Regions from separate parts of the Barrientosiimonas endolithica genome, predicted to be linked through region 2. Evidence: riboswitches for the same ligand, from Rfam matches in the RefSeq annotation. Region 2 holds a riboswitch; each other region holds the start of a gene.
What was found. A riboswitch is a leader RNA that binds a small molecule or an ion and turns the genes downstream of it on or off. The one in region 2 is predicted to bind thiamine pyrophosphate.

Region 1 (4,575 bases), 870 kb from region 2:
GCAGCAGCGCCGCGATCGCGGCCGAGAGCGTGCACCCGGTGCCGTGCGTGTGCGGGGTGTCGACCCGCGGCTGGCGCAGCACGTGCTGCCCGTCGGAATCGGCGTAGACGTCGACCGCCTCCGGACCCGACCCGTGACCACCCTTCACCAGCACCCGCGGGATGCCGAGCTCGAGCAGCGAATCTGCCTGTCGCTGCTGGTCTTCCAGCGACTCGGCGACCTCTGTGCCGAGCAGGACCGCCGCCTCGTACAGGTTAGGGGTGACCAGGTCGGTGTGCGGTGCCAGACGGCGTACGGCATCGACCGCGTCGTCGTCGAGCAGCCGGCTCCCGCTCGTGGACACCATGACCGGGTCGAGCACGACCGGGCAGTCGAGCAGGTCGTCGACCGCCGCCGTCACGGCCTCGACGATCGGCGCGCTGGCCAGCATCCCGATCTTGGCGGCGTCCAGCCGCACGTCGTCGACGAGCGTCGCGACCTGCTCGCGCACGAACTCCGGCGGCACCGGGTGCACGCCCGTCACGCCCTGGGTGCTCTGCGCCGTGAGCGCGGTCAGCACCGCGCAGCCGTAGGCACCCAGCGCGCTGAACGACTTCAGGTCGGCCTGGATCCCGGCGCCGCCCGACGGGTCGCTCCCCGCGATCGTCAGCGCGACCGGCGGACGCGAACCACCCTCGCCCGCACCCTGCGCTGCGCGCTCCTCGCCGCTCACATTGTCTGTCGCGCTCGGTCGCACTCCGCTCCGGGCGCGTGCTCGTCCCTCGCCCGCACCCTGCGCTGCGCGCTCCTCGCCGCTCATAGCGCAATCCCTGTCTCCCACGCCGCGCGCAGGCGGGTCGCCTCGCCGCGCGGGTCGAGGCGGCCGCAGATCGCGCTGACCACCGCGACGCCGGAGATGCCGGACGTGCGCAGCTGCGGGACCTCGTCGACCCCGATCCCCCCGATCGCCACGCTCGGCAGCTCGGTGGCCTGGGCGATCGTGCGCACGCCCGCGGGCAGCAGCGGCGGCACCGTCACCTGCTTGGTGGCCGTCGGCCAGGCCGGGCCGATGCCGAGGTAGTCGACCTCGCCCGACTCCGCTGCGGCACGGGCCTGCTCGACGGTCTGCACCGACTGCCCGAGCCACCGGTCGGGGCCGATCAGCTCGCGCGCCTTGACCGGGTCGAGGTCGTCCTGACCGACGTGCGCCCCGGCCGCGCCGATCTCCTCGACCAGGTGCACCCGGTCGTTGATCAGCAGCGGCACCCCGGTCGGGGCGAGCGCCGCGACCAGGTCGCGGCCGAGGGCCACGACGTCGGCGTCGGACGCGTCGGGCTCACGCAGCTGCACGAGCGACACTCCCCGGTCGTCGCCGCCACGACGGTGTCGACGAGCCGCCCGCGGCCGGTCAGCTCGCTGCTCGTGACCAGATACAGCGACAGGTCGGGGACCCCGCGCCCGCTCACGCCAGCACCACGCGGTCAGCGAGCGCGTCGGGCTCGAGCGCGCTGAGCTCGTCGAGCAGGTTGACCGCGAACGACCCTGGGCCGCTTGCGGATTCGGCTGCGACGTCAGCGGCGACGGTGAGCGTCGCGGTCGCCGCGACGGCGGCGACGAACGGGTCGTCGGTGACACCGGCGTACGCCGACATCAGCGCACCCAGCGCGCAGCCCACTCCGGTCACCCTGGTCATCAGCTCGTTGCCGTTGCGCACGCGCGCGAGCCGGTCCTCGTGGACGATGTGGTCGACGGCGCCGCTGACCGCGACGACCGGGCCGGACAGCGACAGGCCGCGCGCGGGCAGGGTCGCCTGCTCCGGGGCATCGAGCGAGTCGACCCCGCGGCCGCCTCCCCCGCCGGCCACCGCGAGCACCTCGCTGGCGTTGCCGCGGACGATGGCGGGCTTGCCCGACGACAGCAGCTCGTGCACCAGCGACGTGCGCCAGCGCAGCGAGCCCACCGCGACCGGGTCGAGCACCCAGGGGTGCCCGCCTCGTCGGCGGCCCTGGCCGCCACCTTCATCGCCTCGGCGGTCGACTCGGTCAGCGTGCCGACGTTGATCAGCACCCCGTCGGCGACCGCGGCGAAGTCGCCGGCCTCGCGCGGGTTGTCCACCATCGCCGGCGCGGCGCCGACGGCGAGCAGCACGTTGGCGGTCCAGCCGGTGACGACGGAGTTGGTGAGGCACTGCACGAGCGGCGCCCGCTCGCGCAGCGCGGCGAGCGCCTCGGCGAGGTCGGCTGGGCCGACGTCCGCGCGGGTCGTGGTGGGCTCGGACTGGGTGGTCGACATCGTTGACGTCCCTTCGCTAGTACGACCTAGATCAGGTGCGACGGGTGTGATCTCAGCCGTGCCGAGCCGAGGCTCTCGCCTCTCCGTCCCTGGCACAGCACCCCGCGTCGTGTGTCCTCGACCCTAACCCGGGGGTGCGGCCTGCGCCTCACCCCCGGGTGGTCGTCCCACCGCTCAGACCGCGGTGCGCACCCAGGCGGTGGCCTCGCCCGGCAGCCGGCCGTCGACGAGCGGACGGGTGGTGAGCACCACCTCGCCCGCGGGGAGCTCGGCCGGCTCGGTGCCGAAGGTCGTCACCACGTGCCAGCCGCCGGGGCGCGAGAAGTGCAGCACCCCCTCGGGCGCGGGCTCCCAGGTGAGCTCCTCGTCGGTCTGCAGCTGCGCGCGCAGCGCCAGGGCGCGGCGGTAGAGCTCCAGCGGAGCCTCCGGGTCGCCCGACTGGGCCTCCACGGAGACCGCCCCGAACGACTCCGGCTGGGGCAGGTGCGCGGCCGAGCTGCCGAAGCCGTACGACGGGCCGGTGGTCGACCACGGCAGCGGCACCCGGCAGCCGTCGCGGCCGATCTGCTCGCCGCCGGTGCGCAGGAAGGTCGGGTCCTGGCGCCGGTCCTGCGGGATGGCCGCGACCTCCTCGAGCCCGAGCTCCTCGCCCTGGTAGAGGTAGGCCGAGCCGGGCAGCGCGAGCATGAACGCGGTCGCCGCGCGGGCCCGGCGCGCCCCGACCTGCGGGTCGATGGCCGGCGTGGTCCCGCCCGAGCGCAGCCACTCGTTCGCGAAGCGGACCATCACGTCGGCGCTGGCCGCGGTGTCCTTGCCCTGCAGCGCGTAGCGGGTGGGGTGGCGCACCACGTCGTGGTTGGACAGCACCCACGTGGTCGACGACCCCGAGGCCGCCGCCTGGGCCAGGTTGTCGGTGACGACCTCGCGGAAGGCCGTGGCGTCGAAGTCGGCCTCGAGCAGGTCGAAGTTGAACGCCTGGCCCAGCCCCTGCGGGCTGGCGTAGCGCGCCCGTCGCTCCGGCGTGGCGACCCACGCCTCGGCCACGGCCGTGCGCGGCGGGTCGTAGCTGTTCAGCACCTGCCGCCAGTCGGCGTAGATCTCGTGCACCTCGTCGCGGTCCCACATCGGGTGCTCGCCGGTGCCGGCCTCGAGCGCGAGCAGCTCGGCGTGGGTGGGCAGCTGCTCCGGCAGGTCCTTGGCGAGCCCGTGCGCGACGTCGACCCGGAACCCGTCGACCCCGCGGTCGCTCCAGAAGCGCAGCGTCGTGAGGAAGTCCTCGCGCACCTCCTGGTTGGCCCAGTTGAGGTCGGGCTGCTCGGGGGCGAAGTAGTGGTGGTACCACTGCCCGTCGCCCATCGGGTGCCACGCGGGGCCACCGAAACCGGACTCCCAGTCCGACGGCGGCAGCTCGCCGTCCTCGCCGCGCCCGTCGCGGATGACGTAGCGGTCGCGGGCCGGCGACCCCTTCGGCGCGGCCAGCGCCTCCTGGAACCAGGCGTGCCGGTCGCTGGTGTGGTTGGGGACGATGTCGACGATGACCTTGATCCCGGCTGCGTGCAGCGCGGCGACCAGCTCGTCGAACTCCTCCAGGGTCCCGATGGTGGGGTCGACGTCGCGGTAGTCGTCGACGTCGTACCCGCCGTCGGCGAGCGCCGAGGGATAGAAGGGGCTCAGCCACACCGCGTCGATGCCGAGCGTCTGCAGGTAGGGGACGCGGTCGATGATGCCGCGCAGGTCGCCGATCCCGTCACCGTTGGCGTCGGCGAAGCTGCGCGGGTAGATCTGGTAGACGCTGGCCTGGCGCCACCAGTCCCGGTCGCGGGGTCGCTGCGGGGTCGGCGCGGGGGCGGTGAGGGTGTCGGTCATGGACGGGCACGTTCCTTTCGGGTCGGACATGGTCGGTCGAAGGGGGCTACTTGATGGCGCCGCGCATGACGCCGGCGATGATCCAGCGCTGCCCGACGAGATAGCCGACGACGGCGGGGATCATGGCGAGGGCGTACGACGCGAAGGCCACGTTGATGTCGAGCGTCAGCGAGTTCTGGTAGGACGCCTGCACCACCGGCAGGGTCTGCTTCTCGACGTCGGAGATGATCAGCGACGGCATCATGTAGTCGTTCCACGAGCCGAGGAACGAGAAGATGCCGACCGTCGCGGCCATCGGCAGCAGCAGCGGGAAGACGATCTTGCGGAACACCTGGAAGGGCGTCGCGCCGTCCAGCGCCGCGCTCTCCTCCAGCTCCTCGGGCAGGTTGCGGATGTAGGCCGCGAACAGCAACGAGTTGAACGACAGCCCGAACATGA
Region 2 (4,575 bases):
TCGGCGGGCTCGCGGTCGCCACGGCTACCGCCGCGCCCGTCACCCCGGTCGCGCAGGAGACGATCGGCGAGCGGCACCCGAACTGTGAAGGACTGATCAAGAGCCTCCGTCCCGGCTCGACGATCCCTGAAAGTGGTGAGGTCTGGATCAAGTCCGGCCAGAACCACTACAACATCGGATACCAGGAGGCTGGCTGGCCGATCCCTCGGTCGTACGACATCCCCGGTGACAAGACGCGCGACGTGTCGCATGTGGATGTCTGCCCGACCACACCGACCACCACCACGACGACGTCCACGTCGACCACGACCTCGACGAGCACGTCGACGTCCACCTCGACCAGCACCTCGACGAGCACCAGCCCGACCAGCTCGCCGACGTCACCGTGCACCTGCGAGCCGACGGAGACCCGGACCGGAACCCACACGCCCACCGGCACGGAGACCCCCACCGGGACGGAGACCCCGACGGGAACCCACACCCCCACGGGCACCGGGACGCACACCCCGACCGGCACCGGCACGGGCACGCCGCCCATGCCGACCGGAACCGACACCCCGACCGGCATGCCGCCGGCCCCGGGTGAGCCCAGCGGCCCGATCGTCAGCACCGGCGTCGTCGGCGACGGCCCGAACGCTGCCGCGCTCGCCGCCGCTGGCATCGCCACCGCTGGCGCAGTCACCGGCGCCGGAGTCTTCCTGCGTCGTCGCCTCACCGACGAGGGCTGAGCCGGGACCCGGCGTGAGGGGCTGATGCCCTGAAGCGCCCTGCAGCTCCTGCGCCTACCCCCGTCCGGCGCAGTCTGCAGCAGCAGGACGGACCCGCCTGGTCGCGAGGATCACCCGATCCCCGCGACCGGGCGGCCCGTGCCGGACCGACACCGTCCAGCCGTCCGTCGAACACCGCCAGACCGGCCCCCAGCCAGGCCCCCGGCCCCGAGGACTGCACCCCCAGCGTGGACGTACCTCCCGCCTGATCTTTCACTTTCCGCCACTTCCCGAAAACTCCCAGCCTTCCGAGCCGCGGCCCGCATAGCGTGCAGGCAGCGCGTGTCCTGCGGGGGAATTTCGGCAGCGCGCGTCCGGAAGTTCAACCAGGGAGGGAACACCCATGCAGTCACTCGTGAAGCCGCGCTTCGCACTCGCCACCGCGGGCGCCATCGCCTGCCTCGGCATCGGCAGCCTGGCGTCGGCCAGCGCCGACCCGACCGAGGGGCCCGACCCCTCGGCGACCACGACCGCCACCAGCACCGAGACCGCCACCGCGACCGGCCCGGCCGGCAACAACGGCACGCTCAAGGTGCACGAGCTCGGCACGCCCGCCGGCACCGAGAGCAACGACCCGAAGAGCTGCGCGTTCAACCTCGAGGGCTTCGGCTTCGACCCGAACCAGTCCGGCTCGATCGAGATCGTGCCGCAGGGCGGCGACAGCGACACCGAGGACTCGGTCTCGCTGAGCATCACCACCGACGAGAACGGCGTGGGCTCGACGGTCTACATCAACGCCGACCCCGAGGGCGAGGACGACGGTCTGACCCTCGACAACGGCCACTACAAGGTCACGATGTACGACGCCGACGGCAACGAGATCAAGGTCAAGTCCAAGGTCTTCAAGCTCGACTGCGAGCCGACCACGCCGGAGCCGACCGAGACCCCGGAGCCCACCGAGACGCCCGAGCCGACCGACACGCCCGAGCCGACGGACACCCCGGAGCCCACCGACACCCCGGAGCCCACGGACACCCCGACGGGCACCGAGACCAGCACCCACCCGCCGACCGGCACCAACCCCGGTCAGCCCACCGGCCCGGTCGTCAGCACCGGTGTCGTCGGTGAGGGCCCCAGCGGTGCCGCGCTCGCTGCCGGCGGGATCGCCACCCTCACCGCGATCACCGGCGCCGGGGTCTTCCTGCGTCGCCGGCTGAGCGACGAGGGCTGAGCCACAACGGTTGGGCCGGCGCAGCCGAGCCCACCCGGGTGAGCCGGTGAGCTGAGCCAGCCGATGCCGGCTCGGCCTCCGGCCACCCAGACCGCCCGGTCGAGCGGACCACGCGTCCGCCCGGCCGGGCGGTCTGCTGTGCGGCGGGCGAGCCTGCGCCTCGCCCGCCTCGCGGTCTGCTGTGAGTCATCCGCTGTCCGCCATATGAGGACACCGCCGTCACCACCACGGCCGGTGAGGTAGCGTCGCCCACGTCGGCTCCGAGAGCCGGCACAGCAAGTGAATGTCCCTCGCGGGAGTCCGGCGCACCGGGCTGAGAGGGGGCTGATGCGGCCCCGACCGTCCAACTTGATCCGGGTCATGCCGGCGCAAGGAGCAGTGGTCGATGAGACGCACACCGCATTCCCTTGTCGCAGACCCGCCGACCCCGGCGGGCGCCGTGGCGTGCCGCCGCAAGGAGGCGCACCACCATGTCGACACCATCCCCCACCGACGCCACCACCGATCGCCGCACCCGGCCTGCCGGGCCGGAGACCACCGATGCCGCCCCCGGCCGGCGCAAGGTCCACGAGACCGGTCCTGACGGTCTCGCGGTGCCCCGCACCGAGGTGACCCTGTCGGACTCCCCCGGCACCGGCGAGACCAACGCCCCGTTCCGGCTCTACGACACCTCCGGCCCCGGCTCCACGCCCGAGGTCGGGCTGCCCGCCCACCGCGCGGAGTGGATCCGCGCACGGGAGGACGTGGAGTCGTACGCCGGTCGTCCCCGCGACCTCGCCGACGACGGGCGCGGCGCGCAACGGCGTGGCGCCGCGAGTCAGGAGTGGCAGGGCGAACGGCGAGAACCGTTGCGTGCCAAGCCTTCTCGCCGCGTGACGCAGATGCACTACGCCCGGCGCGGCATCGTCACGCCCGAGATGCGCTTCGTCGCGGCGCGCGAGCAGTGCGACGTCGAGCTGGTGCGCCAGGAGGTTGCCGAGGGACGCGCGATCATCCCGGCCAACATCAACCACCCCGAGACCGAGCCGATGATCATCGGCCGCAGGTTCCTGGTGAAGGTCAACGCCAACATCGGCAACTCCGCGGTGACCAGCTCGATCGCCGAGGAGGTCGACAAGCTGACCTGGGCCACCACGTGGGGAGCCGACACCGTCATGGACCTCTCGACCGGCGACGACATCCACACGACCCGCGAGTGGATCGTGCGCAACTCCCCCGTGCCGATCGGCACCGTCCCGATCTACCAGGCGCTGGAGAAGGTCGACGGCAACGCAGAGGACCTCACCTGGGAGGTCTACCGCGACACGGTCATCGAGCAGTGCGAGCAGGGCGTCGACTACATGACCGTGCACGCCGGCGTGCTGCTGCGCTACGTCCCGCTCACCGTCAACCGGGTCACCGGCATCGTCAGCCGCGGCGGCTCGATCATGGCCGGCTGGATGCTCGCCCACCACGAGGAGAGCTTCCTCTACACCCACTTCGACGAGCTGTGCGAGATCTTCGCGCAGTACGACGTCGCGTTCAGCCTCGGCGACGGGCTGCGCCCCGGCAGCACCGCCGACGCCAACGACGAGGCCCAGCTGTCCGAGCTGCGCACCCTCGCCGAGCTGACCCAGCGCGCCTGGGAGCACGACGTGCAGGTGATGGTCGAGGGGCCGGGGCACGTGCCGCTGCACCTGGTCGAGGAGAACGTACGCCTGGAGCAGGACTGGTGCCACGGCGCGCCGTTCTACACGCTCGGCCCGCTGGTCACCGACATCGCCCCGGGGTATGACCACATCACCTCGGCCATCGGCGCGGCCACGATCGCGATGCACGGCACCGCCATGCTGTGCTACGTCACGCCGAAGGAGCACCTCGGGCTGCCCGACCGCGACGACGTGAAGACGGGCGTGATCACCTACAAGCTCGCCGCGCACGCCGCCGACGTCGCCAAGGGCCACCCGGGCGCGCGGGCGTGGGACGACGCGCTGTCGAAGGCCCGGTTCGAGTTCCGCTGGGAGGACCAGTTCAACCTCTCGCTCGACCCCGACACCGCCCGCTCGATGCACGACGAGACGCTGCCGGCGGACGCGGCCAAGACGGCGCACTTCTGCTCGATGTGCGGCCCGAAGTTCTGCAGCATGCGGATCAGTCAGGACGTGCGCGACCGGTTCGCCCAGGACGGCATGCGGCAGATGAGCGAGACGTTCGTCGAGCTCGGCTCCACGGTGTACGTCGACGCCGAGTCCGCGCGACCCGCACCGAGCGCGTGACCGGGCTCAGCGCGTAACCGGGCTCAGCGCTCGGCCGGGGCGGTGGCGGTCGCGACCAGACGGGCAAGACCCTGCGGGGTCACCCCGTCCAGCGTCGTGACCTGCACCGCCCCGGCCAGCGCCGGCACCGGCACCACGTGCGGGACCGCGACGGTGGGCACGCCGGCGGCGACGGCCGAGCGTACGCCCGGCGGCGAGTCCTCCAGCGCGATGCAGTCGCGCGGGTCGACCCCAGCCGCTCGGCCGCGGTGAGGTAGGGCTCGGGGTGCGGCTTGCCGTGCGTCACCGCGTCGCCCGTGACCACGGTCGCGAAGGTCCCCGCGGGCAGCACGTCGAGCAGCACCTGCGCGAACCGGACGTACGACATCGTCACCAGCGCGCA
Region 3 (4,575 bases), 1.6 Mb from region 2:
GCGACGAGGAGCGCAACGCCGAGGCGATGGCCGGCGGTTTCTACCACACCGGCGACGTGGCGACGCTCGACGCGAACGGGTCGATCACGTACGTCGGGCGCACCGACGACGTGTTCAAGGCCAGCGACTACAAGATCAGTCCGTTCGAGCTGGAGTCGGTGCTGATCGAGCACGCGGCGGTGGCCGAGGCGGCCGTCGTGCCCGCACCCGACTCGGTGCGCCTGGCCGTGCCGAAGGCGTACGTCGCGGTCGCCTCCGGTCACGAGCCGGACGCCGCGACGGCCGAGTCGATCCTGCGGCACGCCCGCGAGCGGCTCGCGCCGTGGCAGCGGGTGCGGCGCATCGAGTTCTTCGAGCTGCCGAAGACCATCAGCGGCAAGATCCGCCGCGTCGAGCTGCGCCAGCGCGAGGCCGACAACCCTTCCGACGAGCCCCGCGAGAACGGCCTCATCGGCGACGGCCGGGAGTGGCGCGACGACGAGTTCGGCCTGCGCGGCTGACCCGACCGCACGCCGGGATCAGCCCGATGAGGGTCAGGCGAGCGGGGCGCGACGGTCGGTCTCGGGGCCGGCCAGCGCACCCACCACCAGCAGCAGCGCGGCGACCGCGAGCACCAGCCGCACCGCGACCTCGGCGCCCAGCGCCTCCTGCAGCGGCGGCAGCCAGAACGGGTAGAGCGCCGGCAGCACGATCGACAGCGAGTAGCCCACGCCGTAGCCGCTGGAGCGCACCTGCGCCGGGAACCGCTCGGCCAGGTAGGCGCCGACCGGCCCGTACGCCGTCACGGTCACCACCTGCAGGGCGGCGGCGCCGAGCACCACCACGGCGAGCGACCGCGACGCCCCGGTGAGCGCGTGCGCGAGCGGGGCGAGCAGCACGGCCGCCGCCCCGAACGCCACGAAGAACGCCCGTCGACCGGTGCGCCGCGACAGCTCGCCCGCGGCGAGCATCGTCACCGCCGACACCAGCGTCGCGATCAGCATGACGAACGGCACCGTGGCGGGGTCGAGCGCGGTGGACGCCCGCAGCTCACCGGTCAGCACCGGCACGGCCATCTGGGTGAACAGCCACAGCCCGGTCATCAGCACGAAGACCTGCCACAGCTGCCGGCGCCACTGCCCGATCACGATGTCCCGCAACGGGTTCGGGCGTCGCTCGGCTCGCTTCCAGGCCGGCGCGTCGGAGACCCCGCGGCGGTAGTAGAGCAGCATCGCGGCCGCCAGCAGCGCACCCACGGCGAACGGGACGCGCCAGGCCCAGTCGGCGTACGCGTCGACGCCGAGCACCTCGACGAGCGTCAGCGTCAGCGCGGCGATCGAGGCGTTGGCCAGCGGCGACATCGCCATGACGGCGCCGCTCAGGCCGCCGCGCCGCTCAGGCCGCGACCACTCCATCGCCAGTGGGATGGCCGCGGTGTACTCACCTCCCAGGAAGATGCCGCCGAGGAACCGCAGCGCCACGAACGCCCAGAGCGTCGCCGCCCCGAGCGTGGTGTGCCCCGGCACCAGCGCGATCGCCGCCGTGGTCGCCGCGATGCCCGCGATCGCGATGCGGGTCGTGCTGGTGCGGCCGCGGCGGTCGGCGACCGCGCCGAAGATCGCGGCGCCCAGCGGCCGGCCGAGCAGCGTGGCCACGAACACCAGGCCCGTCTGGGCCGCGGTGCTGCCCGGCCCGAGCACCCGGTCGCTGACCGGGGCGAGGGCGATCACGGGCAGGAAGATGTCGACCTGGTCGACGTAGTTGCCGAGCATCCCGCCGCGGGTCGCCCGCCTCCGGGCAGGGCTGTCCGGCGTGAATCTCGTTCTGGCAGAAGCGATCTGCGACACGGCAGACGACGGCATCGGAGTCTCCCTTCGGCGGCATGACCCGCATCAGGTGTGACGGTCGGCGCGGCAGCAGCGCCCTCTCAGCCCCTCCTGGGACTCCCGCGATGGATGTGCGAAGTGACCACCAGCGTACGACCCGACAGGAGTGCCCTAGGAACGCGCCGTACGGTGGACGGCGGCTTTCGGGCCCCCAAGTCCAGAATCGAAAGGCAAGTGACCTGAGCATGTCGGCCACCCCCACCGACACCGGGGCGACTCCCGCCGAGAAGACCTTCCTCGGCCACCCGCGCGGACTCGCGACCCTCTTCAACGTCGAGCTGTGGGAGCGCTTCTCCTACTACGGGATGCGCGCCATCCTGCTCTACTACCTCGTCGACACGGCCGCGAACGGCGGGCTGGGGCTCGACGACACGTTGGGCGAGGCGGTGGTCGCGACGTACGGCGCCGCGGTCTACCTGCTGTCGATCATCGGCGGCTGGCTCGCCGACCGGATGATCGGCGCGCGCCGGTCCGTGCTCTACGGCGGCCTCATCATCATGGCCGGCCACCTGTCGCTGGCCGTCCCCGGCGCCGGCTTCTCCTGGCTCGGCATCGCACTCGTCGCCCTCGGCACCGGTCTGCTGAAGCCGAACGTCTCCACCATGGTCGGACACCTCTACACCGACCGCGACCCGCGCCGCGACGCCGGCTTCTCGATCTTCTACGTCTCCATCAACATCGGCGCGTTCTTCGCCCCGTTCGTGGTGGCCTTCCTGCGCAACCGCTGGGGATACCACGCCGGCTTCTCCGCGGCAGCCGTCGGCATGGGCATCGCGCTGGTGCTCTACTACCTCGGCCGCAAGCGGCTGGACCCCGACAGCGACAAGGCTCCGAACCCGGTCGACGAGACGGCGCGGCGCCGCGCCGGGCTGATCGGACTCGGCGTCGTCGCCGGTGTCGCGGTGCTCATCGGCCTGCTCCGCGTCGTGCGCGGTGGCTATGCCGCCGCCGTCATCGACACGGTGGCGCTGCTGTCGGTCGCCGCCTCGGTCACGTACTTCGTCGTGATGTTCCGCAGCAAGCGAGTCACCCCGACCGAGCGACGCCACCTGCGGGCCTACCTCCCGATGTGGATCGCCGCGGTGCTGTTCTGGATGATCTTCGAGCAGGCCGCGACCAAGATGGCGACCTTCGCCGCGCGGCGCACCGACCTGGACTCGCTGGGCTTCCGCTTCGAGGAGGAGTGGTTCCAGTCGATCAACCCGATCACCATCACCCTCCTCGCACCGCTGTTCGGTCTGCTGTGGCTGGCCCGCTCCGGCAAGTTCCCGAGCACGCCGATGAAGTTCGCGATGGGTGTGGCCATCGCGGGAATCTCGTTCGTGCTGCTGGGAATCGCCGCGAACTACTACGAGGGCCCGACCGCCCCGGTGTGGGTGCTCGGCGGCGTGTTCGTCGTGCAGACGCTCGGTGAGCTGTGCCTGTCGCCGGTCGGTCTCTCGGCCACGACAGTGCTGGCCCCGAAGGCGTTCGCGTCGCAGGCGATGGCGCTGTGGTTCCTGTCGTCGGCGACCGGTCAGTCGATCGCCGCGCAGGCCATCCGGCTCACCGACGACACCCCCGACGCGCAGTTCTTCACGGTGCTCGGCGTCATCGCCGTCGCGTTCGGTGTGGTGCTCGCGCTGCTGTCGCCGTGGGCGCACCGGCAGATCGCCGACGCCGAGCCCGAGGTGGCCCGGTAGGGCGGTCGCCGGGGTCTCGATACGCGCTCGTTCCTCGCGCTACTCGACCGGCTTGGTTCACGCGCTGCTCGACCGGCTTGGTTCGCGCGCTACTCGACCGGCTCGAGCGCGGCGGCCATGCGGTCGACGGCGGCGGTGATCACCTCGGGCGAGGTGCCGAGGTTGAAGCGCACCCACCCGGCGCCCTGGTCGGGGTCGTACCAGGTGCCCGCGCTGACGATCACACCCCGCGCCGGAACGTCGCGGCCGGGTCGTCGACGCCCAGCCCCCGGCAGTCGAGCCAGGCGAGGAAGGTCGCCTGGCTCGGCACCGGGCGTACGTCGGGGAGGCGCTGCGCGAGCAGCTCACCCAGCAGCCGGCGCCGGTCGGCCAGCTCGCCGAGCAGCTGGTCGAGCCACGGCCCGCCGTGGTCGTACGCCGCGGTCGCCGCGATCACCCCGAGGTGGTTGGCGCCGTGCGTCAGCACCTCGGGCAGCGCCGCGAGACGCTCCTTGGCGTCGGGCCCGGCGAACGCCAGCGCCGCCTTGATCCCGGCCAGGTTGAACGCCTTCGACCCGCTCATCAGGGCGACGCCGCGGGCGGCCTCGGGCAGGCTCAGGTACGGCGTGTACGTCGTTCCCGGCTGCACGAGCGGCGCGTGAATCTCGTCCGACAGCACCAGGATCCGGCGTTCGTCGGCCAGCCGCGCGAGCGCCCGCAGCTCGTCGGCGGTGTGCACCGTGCCGGTCGGGTTCTGCGGGTTGCACAGCACGTATGCCCCGCCCGGCCCGGCCTCGACGAACGCCCGGTCGAGCGCGTCGAGGTCGAGCCGCAGGTCGGCGCCGAGCGGCGCCTTCACCAGGCGCCGATCGGTGGCGGCGACGAAGCCGTAGAACGAGTCGTAGCACGGCGGGCTCAGCACCACACCCGCCTCGCGGGGCACGTTGTGCACGAGCAACGCCTCGATCCCCGACATCACGTCGGGCACGCTCATCGCCGCGCCGGGGTCGGGCGACCAGTCCCACCGCCGCTTCGCGAAATCTGTTGCG

Region 1: it holds a riboswitch for thiamine pyrophosphate, as region 2 does, so the genes downstream of both, thiM (hydroxyethylthiazole kinase) here and thiC (phosphomethylpyrimidine synthase ThiC) in region 2, are expected to answer to the same signal.
Region 3: it holds a riboswitch for thiamine pyrophosphate, as region 2 does, so the genes downstream of both, QUE40_RS18070 (MFS transporter) here and thiC (phosphomethylpyrimidine synthase ThiC) in region 2, are expected to answer to the same signal.

What each region holds. Positions count from the first base shown of each region.
Region 1 covers NZ_AP027735.1:2,345,123-2,349,697, forward strand. Annotated here, with positions in the region: gene thiD (bifunctional hydroxymethylpyrimidine kinase/phosphomethylpyrimidine kinase) at 1-712, opposite strand, end outside; gene thiE (thiamine phosphate synthase) at 796-1,329, opposite strand; partial or broken gene thiM (hydroxyethylthiazole kinase) at 1,442-2,271, opposite strand; TPP riboswitch at 2,263-2,386, opposite strand; gene QUE40_RS11905 (glycoside hydrolase family 13 protein) at 2,446-4,137, opposite strand; gene QUE40_RS11910 (carbohydrate ABC transporter permease) at 4,184-4,575, opposite strand, start outside.
Region 2 covers NZ_AP027735.1:1,479,596-1,484,170, reverse strand. Annotated here, with positions in the region: gene QUE40_RS07475 (hypothetical protein) at 1-728, shown strand, start outside; gene QUE40_RS07470 (hypothetical protein) at 1,111-1,938, shown strand; TPP riboswitch at 2,221-2,331, shown strand; gene thiC (phosphomethylpyrimidine synthase ThiC) at 2,409-4,193, shown strand; gene QUE40_RS07460 (HAD family hydrolase) at 4,273-4,575, opposite strand, start outside.
Region 3 covers NZ_AP027735.1:3,570,059-3,574,633, reverse strand. Annotated here, with positions in the region: gene QUE40_RS18075 (AMP-binding protein) at 1-500, shown strand, start outside; gene QUE40_RS18070 (MFS transporter) at 534-1,751, opposite strand; TPP riboswitch at 1,832-1,939, opposite strand; gene QUE40_RS18065 (peptide MFS transporter) at 2,051-3,547, shown strand; gene QUE40_RS18060 (hypothetical protein) at 3,637-3,771, opposite strand; gene QUE40_RS18055 (MalY/PatB family protein) at 3,768-4,575, opposite strand, start outside.